2 regions of the Paenibacillus sp. p3-SID867 genome follow, and region 2 is predicted to be linked to the other one. Evidence: riboswitches for the same ligand, from Rfam matches in the RefSeq annotation. Region 2 holds a riboswitch; the other holds the start of a gene.
What was found. A riboswitch is a leader RNA that binds a small molecule or an ion and turns the genes downstream of it on or off. The one in region 2 is predicted to bind thiamine pyrophosphate.
Positions count from the first base shown of each region.

Region 1: linked by a shared signal. The riboswitch ahead of M4D81_RS21190 (ECF transporter S component) and the one ahead of M4D81_RS09405 (Ykof family thiamine-binding protein) in region 2 are both predicted to bind thiamine pyrophosphate.

Region 1 is NZ_JAMBDM010000010.1:170,312-176,188, forward strand. Features, by position in the region: gene M4D81_RS21180 (energy-coupling factor transporter transmembrane component T family protein) at 97-903, opposite strand; gene M4D81_RS21185 (ABC transporter ATP-binding protein) at 900-2,582, opposite strand; gene M4D81_RS21190 (ECF transporter S component) at 2,575-3,204, opposite strand; TPP riboswitch at 3,296-3,408, opposite strand; gene asd (archaetidylserine decarboxylase) at 3,573-4,376, shown strand; gene M4D81_RS21200 (SDR family oxidoreductase) at 4,452-5,306, opposite strand.
Region 2 is NZ_JAMBDM010000004.1:99,266-105,142, forward strand. Features, by position in the region: gene M4D81_RS09390 (iron chelate uptake ABC transporter family permease subunit) at 1-201, opposite strand, end outside; gene M4D81_RS09395 (ABC transporter permease) at 191-1,144, opposite strand; gene M4D81_RS09400 (nitroreductase family protein) at 1,686-2,288, shown strand; TPP riboswitch at 2,473-2,575, shown strand; gene M4D81_RS09405 (Ykof family thiamine-binding protein) at 2,660-3,265, shown strand; gene M4D81_RS09410 (YjcZ family sporulation protein) at 3,338-3,436, opposite strand; gene M4D81_RS09415 (nucleotidyltransferase domain-containing protein) at 3,554-4,252, opposite strand; gene M4D81_RS09420 (class I SAM-dependent methyltransferase) at 4,397-5,119, shown strand; gene M4D81_RS09425 (methyl-accepting chemotaxis protein) at 5,304-5,877, shown strand, end outside.

The sequences.
Region 1 (5,877 bases), on a different contig from region 2:
CGATAGAAGGATGGTTAGCATTTGAAGTTTGAATCTCATAACAAAAAGAGCCCGCTTACGTATCGTAAGCAGACTCTTTTCGATTTCACCAATCCTTTAATCAAACCGCACGTCGCCAATGCCGAACCATGGAAAATATCCGGCTGCGGCATAAGCGAAAGCGGCCGCAACTGCAAGTAATCCTATAACCAGAAGATCATAGCGTGAATAACGCGACGGGTAATAATACGTTCGGGACTTCGCCTGATCGCCATCGAATTGCTTGGCCTCCATCGCGGCGGCCACCCGATGGGCCCGGCGGATGCTCTGTGCCAGCAGCGGCACCACATACAGTCCTGCGCGGTTCACCATGCCGCGAATTCCGCGGATCGGGCGGACTCCTCGTACCTTCAAGGCTTGGCGGCGGATCACATATTCCTCCCACACCATGGGCAGCAGCCGGATCGAAGCCATGAAGCTGTAAGCATACTTGGGTGCAAGCCTCAACTTCTGCATCAGGCTGTAGAATAAATCCACCGAGGACGTTGTCGTCACGAGCAGCAGCCCCTCCGAGGCAAAGGCAATTCCCTTAAAGCCCAAATGCAGCCCTCGGTAGAAGCTTTCTTCCGATACCCGGAACAACCCCCACTCCCACCAGATCGTTTCTCCCTTACCGAACAGCATCATGGAAGAGGCGGACGATATGAAGGCAAGCAGAAACGGAATGAAGAACAACAGCATTTTCCACGGCTTCACCCCGCTGAGCACCACGAGACAGACCATAAAGATCAACGCCTGGTACAAAACAAAATCAAGATCATGGGTTAACACCGTCATGAAAAACAGCGCACAGATCAGACCCAGCTTCACCACCGGATTCGCCCGGTGCAGCCAAGTGATCCGTACGGGGTTCCATATGTTCATGCATTCACCCCCGTGAGGCGATGATCGGCCGTGGTTAGATTTTCGCGAGTCTCATCAGTGCCATTCACTCCGCCCGCCTCCCGTCCGGATTCCGTCCCGGTACACCAGCGCGGGGAAGGCATGCTCGAGGTCAGTTGTCCCTCGCGGATTTCCCATATATGCGTGGCGACCCGCTGGGCGACCTCCATTTCATGCGTCACCATGAGAATGGCGGTTCCCGCACGGCGCAGCTTCTCGCACATCTCCAGAATCGCGAATGTATTCCGCGCATCCTGTCCGAAGGTCGGCTCATCCAGAAGCAGGACGGACGGCTGTCTTGCCATGGCCGTAGCCACGCTCAAGCGGCGCTTTTGGCCTGTCGACAGCTGGTACGGATGCCTGGCCTCCAAGCCATTCAATCCGAAACGTTCAAGACAGCGCTCGGCCTGCGCCTTCGCTTCCTCCGGCGGCACATGATCCACCAGCAGCGAGTAAACCACCTCATCGCCGATGCGCTCCGTCAGGAATTGAAGCTCCGGATTCTGAAACACGAATCCGATTTGGCGCAGCTGCTGCTCTCTCTTCTTCCGCACCTTCCTGCGCTTGCCCTGAATGACCTCTTCCCGGCAGAGCATGTAGGTCCCTTCGGCGCGAAGCAGCCCCATCAAACTGAGCAGCAGCGAGCTTTTGCCTGCTCCGTTCGGACCTACCACCGCAATGAATTGTCCCGGAAACACCTCGGCCGAAGGGAGGCTAATGACCGGTTTATCCCATCTCATTCCCCTGAAATTCGCCAGGTGAATGACAGGCTCCCCACGTTGAGCATACGGCGGAGCAGCCTCATGCAGGAGATTACGATTACCCTGCTCATCGCCAAGCGCATCGACCGGAGCAAACAGCTCTCTGCCCGCCCGGGTCTGCGCATAATCTTCCCATACGCCGGGATACCAGATTCCATAAGCTTGGAGTTCCCGCTCGTATTCTGCGAATATCGCTGCTGGAGGACCTTCGCCCAGAATCACGCCATCCGGGCTGAACAGCACGACACGATCCACGTATCTGGCCATTTCTTCGATCCGGTGCTCCACGATGATCAGTGTCCGCCCATCCGATACGGCCTTCACCGCGGACCAGATTTGCTCCCTTCCTTCCGGGTCGAGCAAGGCAGATGGCTCGTCTAGGAACAGCACCTCCGGCTCCAGCAGCAGAGCCGAAGCCAGCGCTAACCTTTGCTTCATGCCTTGGGACAGATGCCCGATCGGCATATGAAGCTCCTCAAGATCAAGCCCCACCTCGCGGAGCGCCGCTTGCATCCTCTCCTTCATCTCATCGCGCGGAACACTTAGATTTTCCAGTACGAAAGCCAGCTCTTCATCCACGTACGGCATGCAGAACTGGGTATCCGGATCTTGAAATACATACCCCCAAGAGCGCGGAACCAGCTGCGACTCGCATTTCATCGGCACCTCCGTTGCGCGGGGAATCATCCCGCTAAGCACCTGCAGCAGCGTGGATTTGCCGCAGCCGCTCGGACCGAGCAGCAGCACCTTCTCCCCGCGGACAGCCGAGAAGGAGAGGTCTTTGAACATCAGTCGTTCCTCGCCCGGATACTTCAGACGCAATCCCTCCACATAGACCGCCGGTTCCGGAACCATCTCAGCGGACTGAGCCGGAACCAGGCTAACCGTGGCATTAGACATGGCGCGGATCATCCAGTGCTTCGTAATCCTTCTTCGACGCAGGACGCAGCAGGGATGTGACGCCCGTGCGGTCCAAGGCTTTGGCCAGCAAGAGCATGAGCAGGCCTGCAATGACGGCACCGCTGAGTACCCGCATACCGTATTTGGCCAGGAACATCCACGTCTGCAGGTCATCGGTATAACTGTAATAGAAGTCCATGATCATCGATCCGATGGCTGCGCCTGCTCCGGCAATCGCCAGCGTCCACGCCGAGGTGCTCCGATAACGGAACGCCGCGAATACCAATTCTGCCCCAAGTCCTTGAATGAGGCCATACAGCAGCAGAGTCAATCCCCAGCCGCTGCCAAACAGCACTTCCACGTGGGCAGCCGCCACTTCCGCAATGATGGCCACTCCCGGCTTACGGATTAGCAAGTATGCAAGCGTGGCTGCAGCGAACCACATTCCGTATAACAACTCATCCGCTTCAAAGAACAGCGGTTTTAACAGATTGTAAACCGAACCCCAGAAGTGATAAATGACGCCAAGCACCAGCGATACCAGCACCGTCACCAAAATATCGCTTAACCGCAGCCCTTTTCGGGGCTGAACCCCCAACTTCTCTTGCATAGATGTTCCCATAACCATACATTCCCCTCTCCACCTCTATTTTTGTGTAAGCACAACAAAAAACCGTCTGGAAAAACGCGCAGACGGAAAAATAGGCCCTATGTAGGCAGGGTCGGATATTCTCTACGCTGGCATTACCCAGTTCAGATTAACGGTCAACAGCGGATAACAGCTGCAATCTCAGCCTGATTCACTCAAGCCCCCGTATTCCCTATTCGGTTTCATGTTAATCTTAAAATACACATTCGTTCTCCAATTAGCAAGAACCTTTTTTCAAAAATGGCTATTTATTGATTTCCAGCTCATTCTATGTCAATATCAGAGTGATTGGCTTTTCCACCAACGTTTATTGCTGACACCTATGCACAAAGGAGAATGACATGGCTAAACAATTGCTGCGTCTGATGACTGAGCTGTCCTCCCGCAAGTGGCTGTCCCGAATCATGGGACATTGTTCCCACAGCCGGCTGAGCCGTCATCTAATACCTGCATTCATACGAATTTATCAAATTCCGGCGCATGAAGCGGAGAAAGAAATCCACGAATACCGCTCACTGAACGAATTCTTTTCCCGCCGGTTAAAAATAGGCCTGCGCGCCATAGACGACACCGCCGATGCCATGGTAAGCCCCGTCGATGCCACGATATCGGCGATGTGCGCCGTCAACGCCGGCACCATTCTGAGCGTCAAGGGACAGGATTATACCCTGAGCGAGCTGCTCGCCAAATCACCGAGAATGGAAAACTACATCAACGGTTATGCATTTGTATTGTATTTAAGCCCAACCGACTATCATCGCATTCATTCCCCTGTAACCGGTGTTCAGGCGGAAAGCGAGCATTTAAAGGGACGCGTTTACCCCGTGAACGATTTTGCGATGACCCATATCCGGCATGTGCTCAGCCGTAATGAGCGCCTCATTACCTATATTGCGCATGAGTTCGGCGAAGTTGCCGTCGTGAAGGTCGGAGCCATGAACGTAAGCAGCATCCGTTATGCCGACGAGAACGTGAAGAAATACGAGATCGGCGATGAACTCGCGTACTTTGAATTCGGCTCTACCGTCGTGCTTCTGACAGAGAACGGCACGTTTACTCCGCGCGGTGACCTGGAACCCGGCTCCAAGGTGAAGATGGGAGAGCTGCTTGGTTTGCTTCACCCGTCCCCGACCAGAAAAGGGTAACTCCATTCACCTTACCAAGCTTCACCAAGCATCGCATGACAAGTTAAGGCCATGAATCATTCGCTGCATGAATGATTAACGCCGGTCCAGCATCCGATAAACGATCCGCTGAAACAGCCGATCCGGCAGTACGCCCTTGATCCATGCGGTCAGCCGCGTACCTCTGGGCAGCGTATAGCGGAACCTCGGTTTGGACATGGACGCAATGTTTGCCACAAGCCTGGCTACCTCCTGCGGATCTCCGCTTCCCCTGGCTGTCCGCTCGGAATAGTCCAGCACGCCCTTCAGCAGACCGCTGTAGGGTGATCCTTCCTTTACCGTAAGCTCCCCAAAACTTTTATTCCAGATCGGCGTGCCATAGGCACCAGGCTGGATCAGCACAACATCGATGCCAAAGGGCATCAACTCCATGGACAGGCTCTCGCCGAACCCCTCCAGCGCAAATTTGGATGCCGCATAGGGACCATAACCCGGAAAGCCGACCACGCCGCTAATGCTGCTCATGAGAATGATTTTGGATCGTCCCGTCTTGCGCAGCAGCGGGAGCATATGCTGCGTTACCGATACGGTCCCGAAAAAATTCGTCTCCAACTGCTTGCGCCAGCCGCTGAGCGGTACTTCCTCCACCATGCCGCCTACCGCTTCGCCGGCGTTGTTCACCAGCACGTCCAAGCGGCCGAACTTCTGCTCTAACTCCCAAGCAGCAGCCTTGACATGTTCCTCTGAGCATATATCCAGCTGGAATACGTGAATGCGTTCGACAACATCTGCTTTTTCGGCTCGGGTCAACAGCTCTGCAGCCGCCTCCGGCCTGCGCAGACCCGCTGCCACGTCATAGCCCGCTTTTGCCAGCTCCAAGCTGATGAGCAGTCCGAACCCGCTCGACGCGCCCGTGATCAGCGCAACCTTTCCTGCTCCCGCCGTTACCACCGAAACACCGCTTGGTCCGCCATTGCCACTTTACCCTTCACACCCTTCACCCTTCCGTTATCCGAACTGCCTGTCCGGTCCATTAAAACCCTGCGTTTAGCGCTTTATACATATTCCTAATATAACAAATTTTCGCAATGCCAACAGAGTCCCTATCCGTATATGCATCCTTTTACAACGTAATCAGACATACTCCCTATTCCCATGTGCATCCATTAAATAGAACCGCAAAGTGGAGCCTATGCTTCGATGCGTATTCCAAATACTTTGCGGGGACCCCAATACAAAATGCCCCACAAAGTGGAGCCTGTGCTTCGATGCTTATTCCAAATACTTTGCGGGGACCCCAAAACATATCAAAAAAAGGGAGCCATTTAGCTCCCTTTTGCGTTCATACAGAAAAAAGCGTATATGATAACGGGATTCCACGTCCCCGTATGTAGGCCTAAGTCTCGTTAAAACCACACATTCTGATGATCCTGAGTCGTTGTCTTCATGCGGCGCAAGCGATTTCTGAAAATACCGCAGCCACCGCGACTGAAGAAACGTCCACGCACCCGTCTTCTTGGGC
Region 2 (5,877 bases):
CAGTATCCGGTTATTCGTGACCGTTTGAAACACCGTGGTAGACAGAGCAATCGCCCCGCCGGTCAGAATAATGGCAAGCACCTTCTTGATTCTCCTCGGAAGCGCGTAATCCCAATTGCCGCCAAGATCAATGAACAGAAAGACTGCCACCAGGATGATTGCCGCTGCGGCCAACAGGCCGAGTTTGGCTTTATAAGTCATAAGCCTTTCTCCTCATCAGTAAGAAAATGAATATACCGCTTCCGAGTACGCCCACGGTTAGACTAATCGGAATTTCATAGGGATAAATAATGATCCGGCCCAGGATGTCACAGAACAGTACGAACCCGGCCCCCAGCAGCGCGGTATGCGAAAGGCTTTTTTTCAAATGGTCTCCTAAGTACAAACTAACAATATTAGGTATGATCAGACCAAGAAACGGAATCACGCCGACCGTCAGCACGACGGAAGCCGTAACCAGCGCCACGATGACCAGTCCCAGATTCACAACTCTCCGGTAGTGAAGGCCCAGGTTGGTAGCAAACTCCTCTCCCATTCCGGCCACCGTAAACTTGTTGGCGAACAGATACGCCAGAATCACAAGCGGGATACTAAGATAGAGCATTTCATACTGGCCCTTCATGATCATGGAAAAATCACCCTGGAGCCATGCGGACATATTCTGAATAAGATCATATTTGTATGCAAAGAAGGTGGCGATCGAACTGACGATATTACCGAACATCAGCCCTACGAGCGGGATGAAGATCGCATCCTTGAACTTAATCCGATCCAGTATCTTCATGAAGATAAAGGTTCCTGCCAGAGCGAATACAAATGCCACAAGCATTTTGACAAGCGGTCCGCTTGTCGTGAAGACAAGCATGGCTACCAATATCCCCAGTCTGGCAGAGTCCATCGTACCTGCCGTGGTGGGCGATACGAACTTGTTGCGGCTGAGCTGCTGCATGATCAATCCGCAGATGCTCATGCTGACACCCGCCAATATGAGACTGACAAGCCTAGGAATCCGGCTGACAAGCATAATATGCTGTTGTTGTTCCGTCATCGAGAACAATTGCAGTGGCGAGATATCTTTAACTCCAATAAATAATGAGATTATCGAGAGTACCACAACGGCTGCAAATAAGTATCTAATCTTCATGGCTCTTCCTTCTATGCGTATGTCTCTAAATACCTGGGATCGTGCAATTTTCGTCATCATTCTCATTGAGATTGATTATCAATTGCGTTCTGATATGCATTATATCATCCTCATTCTGGCTCGACAAGTATAATTGAGAATCAAAATCAATTAAATTGTTCATACAAGTATATTTTGTTCATGAATTGTTCATAATATGAAGTTAGGTGGAGACATAGCTATTATCCTCAGGGCAGAACCACACTTTGGTTAAATCCCCTTTAATGCAGCATCTGCAATAATGAGACTTCTCTAAAAACGATACTGTTTCAATCCCTATTAAATGGATAAGAAAAATTATATTAGATATTAAAAGTCGTTGACAATTCCTCTAAGTTATATTAATATCCTAACAGAATTATTATTTCTAACTAAACGTAAGTTAATGTAGAATAATAATTGAATTTATGGCTAATAACGTAAAATGCATATTTGCTTGTAGTAAGGGACATCTTCTAATCAGGCGTATGCAAATTCGATTACACCAGGAGGTTTTTTTTCAATGTCTAAAGATTTTTCAGCTGCACTCAAAAATCGCCGTTCTTATTACGGGATTAGCAAAGAATCCGTTATCTCGGACGAGCGTATTCAGGAAATCGTAAACGAAGCGGTTAAGTATACTCCGTCTTCTTTCAACTCCCAAAGTGCACGCGTCGTTGTATTGCTTGGCGAACAGCATGATAAACTGTGGAACATGACGGAAGGCATTCTGAAGGAAGTTGTTGGTGATGAAGAAGCATTCAAATCCACTGCCGACAAAATGGCTTCATTCCGCGCTGGTTACGGTACGGTACTGTTCTTCGAGGACAACAACGTCATTGCCGGGCTGCAACAAAACTTTGCCGCTTATGCCGACAACTTCCCGGTATGGTCCAACCAATCCAACGGCATGCTGCAATTTGTAGTATGGACATCCCTTGAAGCAGAAGGTCTGGGCGCATCCCTGCAGCACTACAACCCGCTGATCGACGAAAAAGTAAAAGCCGAATGGAACATCCCGGAAAGCTGGAAGCTGATTGCTCAAATGCCTTTCGGTAAGCCGGTTGCTGAACCAGGCGAAAAAGAATTTGCACCGCTTGAAGATCGCGTGAAAGTATATAACTAATCAAACAGATGAAAAAAGCCGCCTCCCTAAGTTCCTGCAACTGGGACAGGCGGTTTTTATAATGGGCAAAGATTGAAAAACCGATGGCAAAACGATACAATTACACAGGTAAGAACCCTCGAACTTCTACCGATAACATGAAGTTCCGGGGCAAATCTTGTGGTTAACCAACTACATAAGATGTTGGCTGTACTAGGGGTGCCATGTGCTGAGAGACGGCGGGCTGCCGTTAACCCTTATCACCCGATCTAGGTCATACTAGCGTGGGGAAGTGTAGCATTTATGTTTATTTCTTTTCGTAGGCATAACTGCACCTTCTTCACGGGGTGCGGTTTTTTTACGTGGACTTATATAATGGGGAGGAAATGACAATGAATGAGCTTGTTTGCGGAACCAGCCGGATCGTCGGATGCCGGTTCTCGGTATTTCCTATGACAGACCGGTTTGTAGAGGTCATCCTGGGCGCGCTGCAATCTGTGGATACGGGGAAGGTGTGGATTCAGACAGACGATGTGAGTACCTGTATTCGTGGACGTGCAGAGCATGTCTTTGATGTTACAAGAGCGATATTCGCCCATGCTGCGGCGAGTGGCGTGCACACTGTTTTTAATGGCACTTATTCCATCGGCTGCCCCGGGGATACGGACGCCGATGTATATATGACGGAGGATTCGACCCGCTTAAACAACGACATCGGAGAACATGCCGATATGGAGACTGCCTGCCAATTCGCTCTTTACCCCATGGGTACGGATAACTACATGGAGGTCATCTACGGTGAAGTAAATCGTGCGAAGGCAGCCGGTACGTTCGCCGGAAGCGTTCATTACGCCAGCCGGTTGGACGGATCCTTATCCCGGGTGTTCGGGTCTCTTGAAGAGGCGTTTTTGCATGCGATCCAATCCGACAGCAGCCATCTGGTCATGACTGCAGTGGTGTCCGCTCACAGCCCCTCGGTTAAAGCTGCATCGAATTGAGTCCGATTGAGGCAGACAAAAGCCCGGCATGCGCCGGGCTTTTCTGTCACTACTGCCAAGAATCTTGACGGTTTAAACCCAAGCACTCAAGATGATTACGAGCAGGATAAAGAGAACCAAAATAATTCCTACTGAATTGCCATATTCACCGCCGCCATATACTCCGCTCATGAAGATCCCCTCCTGGATTTAAAGTATGCCGTGATGTAATCACACTATTATAGTATTTCCCGCGCCTTGCTAGCGTCACGGCTAATGTACCAATCTTTATCTATTGGCATCGATATTTTATTCCTCATAACCGATGAGAAGTTTCCCTCCGTACGGACGGAGCATTTCCTCGGTAAATGCCATTAGAACAGAAGGATCATCTTGGCGATACATCGCCGCGAGCGCTGCTTCCAATCGCTCTCCTAAGATTGTGTCAAAGCGGTTAAACAGGCGGAACAGCGTTTTCCCTTCACCCGTCCACTCCCGGTTCACCCTAAGTACAAAATCACAGAGAATCGCGGCTATTTTGTGCACCGTAAACCATTTTTCGCCATCGCTTCGGGGACTCTTCAAGTCCAGCATGTACTCGGTTAGCACATAACGGTAATCGTTAATATCGGTTCTCGTCAAGGGCAGAGGTCCGTAATCCAAATCGCTTTGGGCTTCCGCCCGCACCTCTTCCCCCTCGGGCATAAGGCGCAGCACCGTCCCTTCTGCGATCATCCGCTGAAATGACGGATTCGCCGCGATCACTCCCTCGTCAAAATATTCGCGATAGGAGGATAAAGACAATATAAAGATTTCCGCGATCCACCCATGCGCCCCTATCGTCCTCCTGCTGAAATCATGACCCTCTCGTTCAAGGACCATAATGTCCAAATCGGATTGTTCATTATATTCGCCTCTGCTCGCGCTGCCGCCAAGCACGGCAAGCAAACAGTCGGGATAATCGTGTTGAATGACGCGTTCCGCTGCCTCTACCGGTTCCATCCTCATGACGTTTCCTCCATTATGACTCTGATCCTCCCGAAAAAAGGGCTCAAAATATCTAATTCAGCTAAAACCCTAAACGTACCTGAATCATATGGTAAATAAACGATTACCCTCATGTTGATGACAAGGGAAGAAGGGATAGATGAGATGAACTACATTCATATGCTCTCCAAATTAGGCATGGGCAGTGCCCACCCGGGAGGATTCGAGGCAACCCTCAGAATGCTGAAGAATTATCCCATTCAACCGGGCAGCCGCATTCTGGAGGTGGGGTGCGGAACTGGCAGAACCGCATGCCATCTTTCGGAGATGGGGTATCAAGTGACCGCTGTTGATCTGAACGAAAATATGATCAAAAAAGCACGAGCACGAGCCGAAGCGATGGAAATCGACGTGCAGTTCCATCAAGCGGATGTATGCGCATTGCCTTTCGAGGACAACCAATTTGATCTGATCCTGGCCGAGTCTGTTACCGTATTTACGAATACTTCGAAATCGCTGCCCGAATATTACCGCGTTCTGGATCGCGGAGGCGTCCTGCTGGACAGAGAATTACTGCTAGATAAACCCATGCCGGAAGCAAAGGTTCAGGAACTGCTCGAATTCTTCGGAATACCTAATCTGATGATGAGAGAAGAATGGGCGGACTCCCTCTTGGCTTGCGGGTTTAAACAGGAAGAAATTCTGGAGTACAACCACTTCAATGAGCAGTTAAAGGAAGAGCAGACACGTCATCTGGATACATTTGAACAACGCGATAAAGGACTCCTGTTCGATGTTGCGCTCTGGGAAACGCTGTTCAAGCATGACCGCATGATTCTGGATAATACCGATTATCTCGCTTCCGCCTTATTCCGGGCAATAAAATAAAACCTTTTCATATCTGTGCATCAAGTGGGGATTCGCATATTTGCTACGTATCCCCTCTCCCTCCTCATTTTCAGTTCTTTCGACCTAATCCAACACTTTTTGTCAATTCGTTCTATCTAGTTTTGCCCGTCGATGCTATAATCATGGTAAATATATCCTATGTTGTTGAGGAGGACTCATTCTTATGGCATGGTTCAACAGACTCCCTATCTCACGAAAAATTACTGCAGCCTGTTTTCTCATTGCCGCTTTGTTTGCGGTTCCAATGCTGCTTGCATTTATTCTAATGGGTAAAGCAATCATTGGCGTGGTCATCGTGGTGGTACTAACCGGTCTTACTTTTCCTCTTTCTCGTCTTATTGAGAAAACGCTTACCAACTCCTTCGCGGAAATCTCCAGCGTTTCTGCCAAAATCGCGAAAGGCGACTTCACCTTCCAGGTAGAAGAGGTTGGGGGCATGAACGATCTCAGCAGAACATTCAACAGCATGGTGGACAAGCTCCGTAAAATATTGCAGGAAACCTCGGATATTACGCGTCAGGTCATGACCTCAAGCTCCAATATCTCGATTAAAAACCAGGAACTCATTCAAGTGATGAATCAAGTCTCCTTATCTTCCAATGAGCTGGCCGTCGGGGCTAACGAAATTTCGGAAGACGTAGCCGAAATGACACATTCCATTGGCGAGATCGAGGAGAAGGTCAGCAACTATACGCATTCAACCCAGGAAATGAATACCCGTTCGATCGAAACGCTGG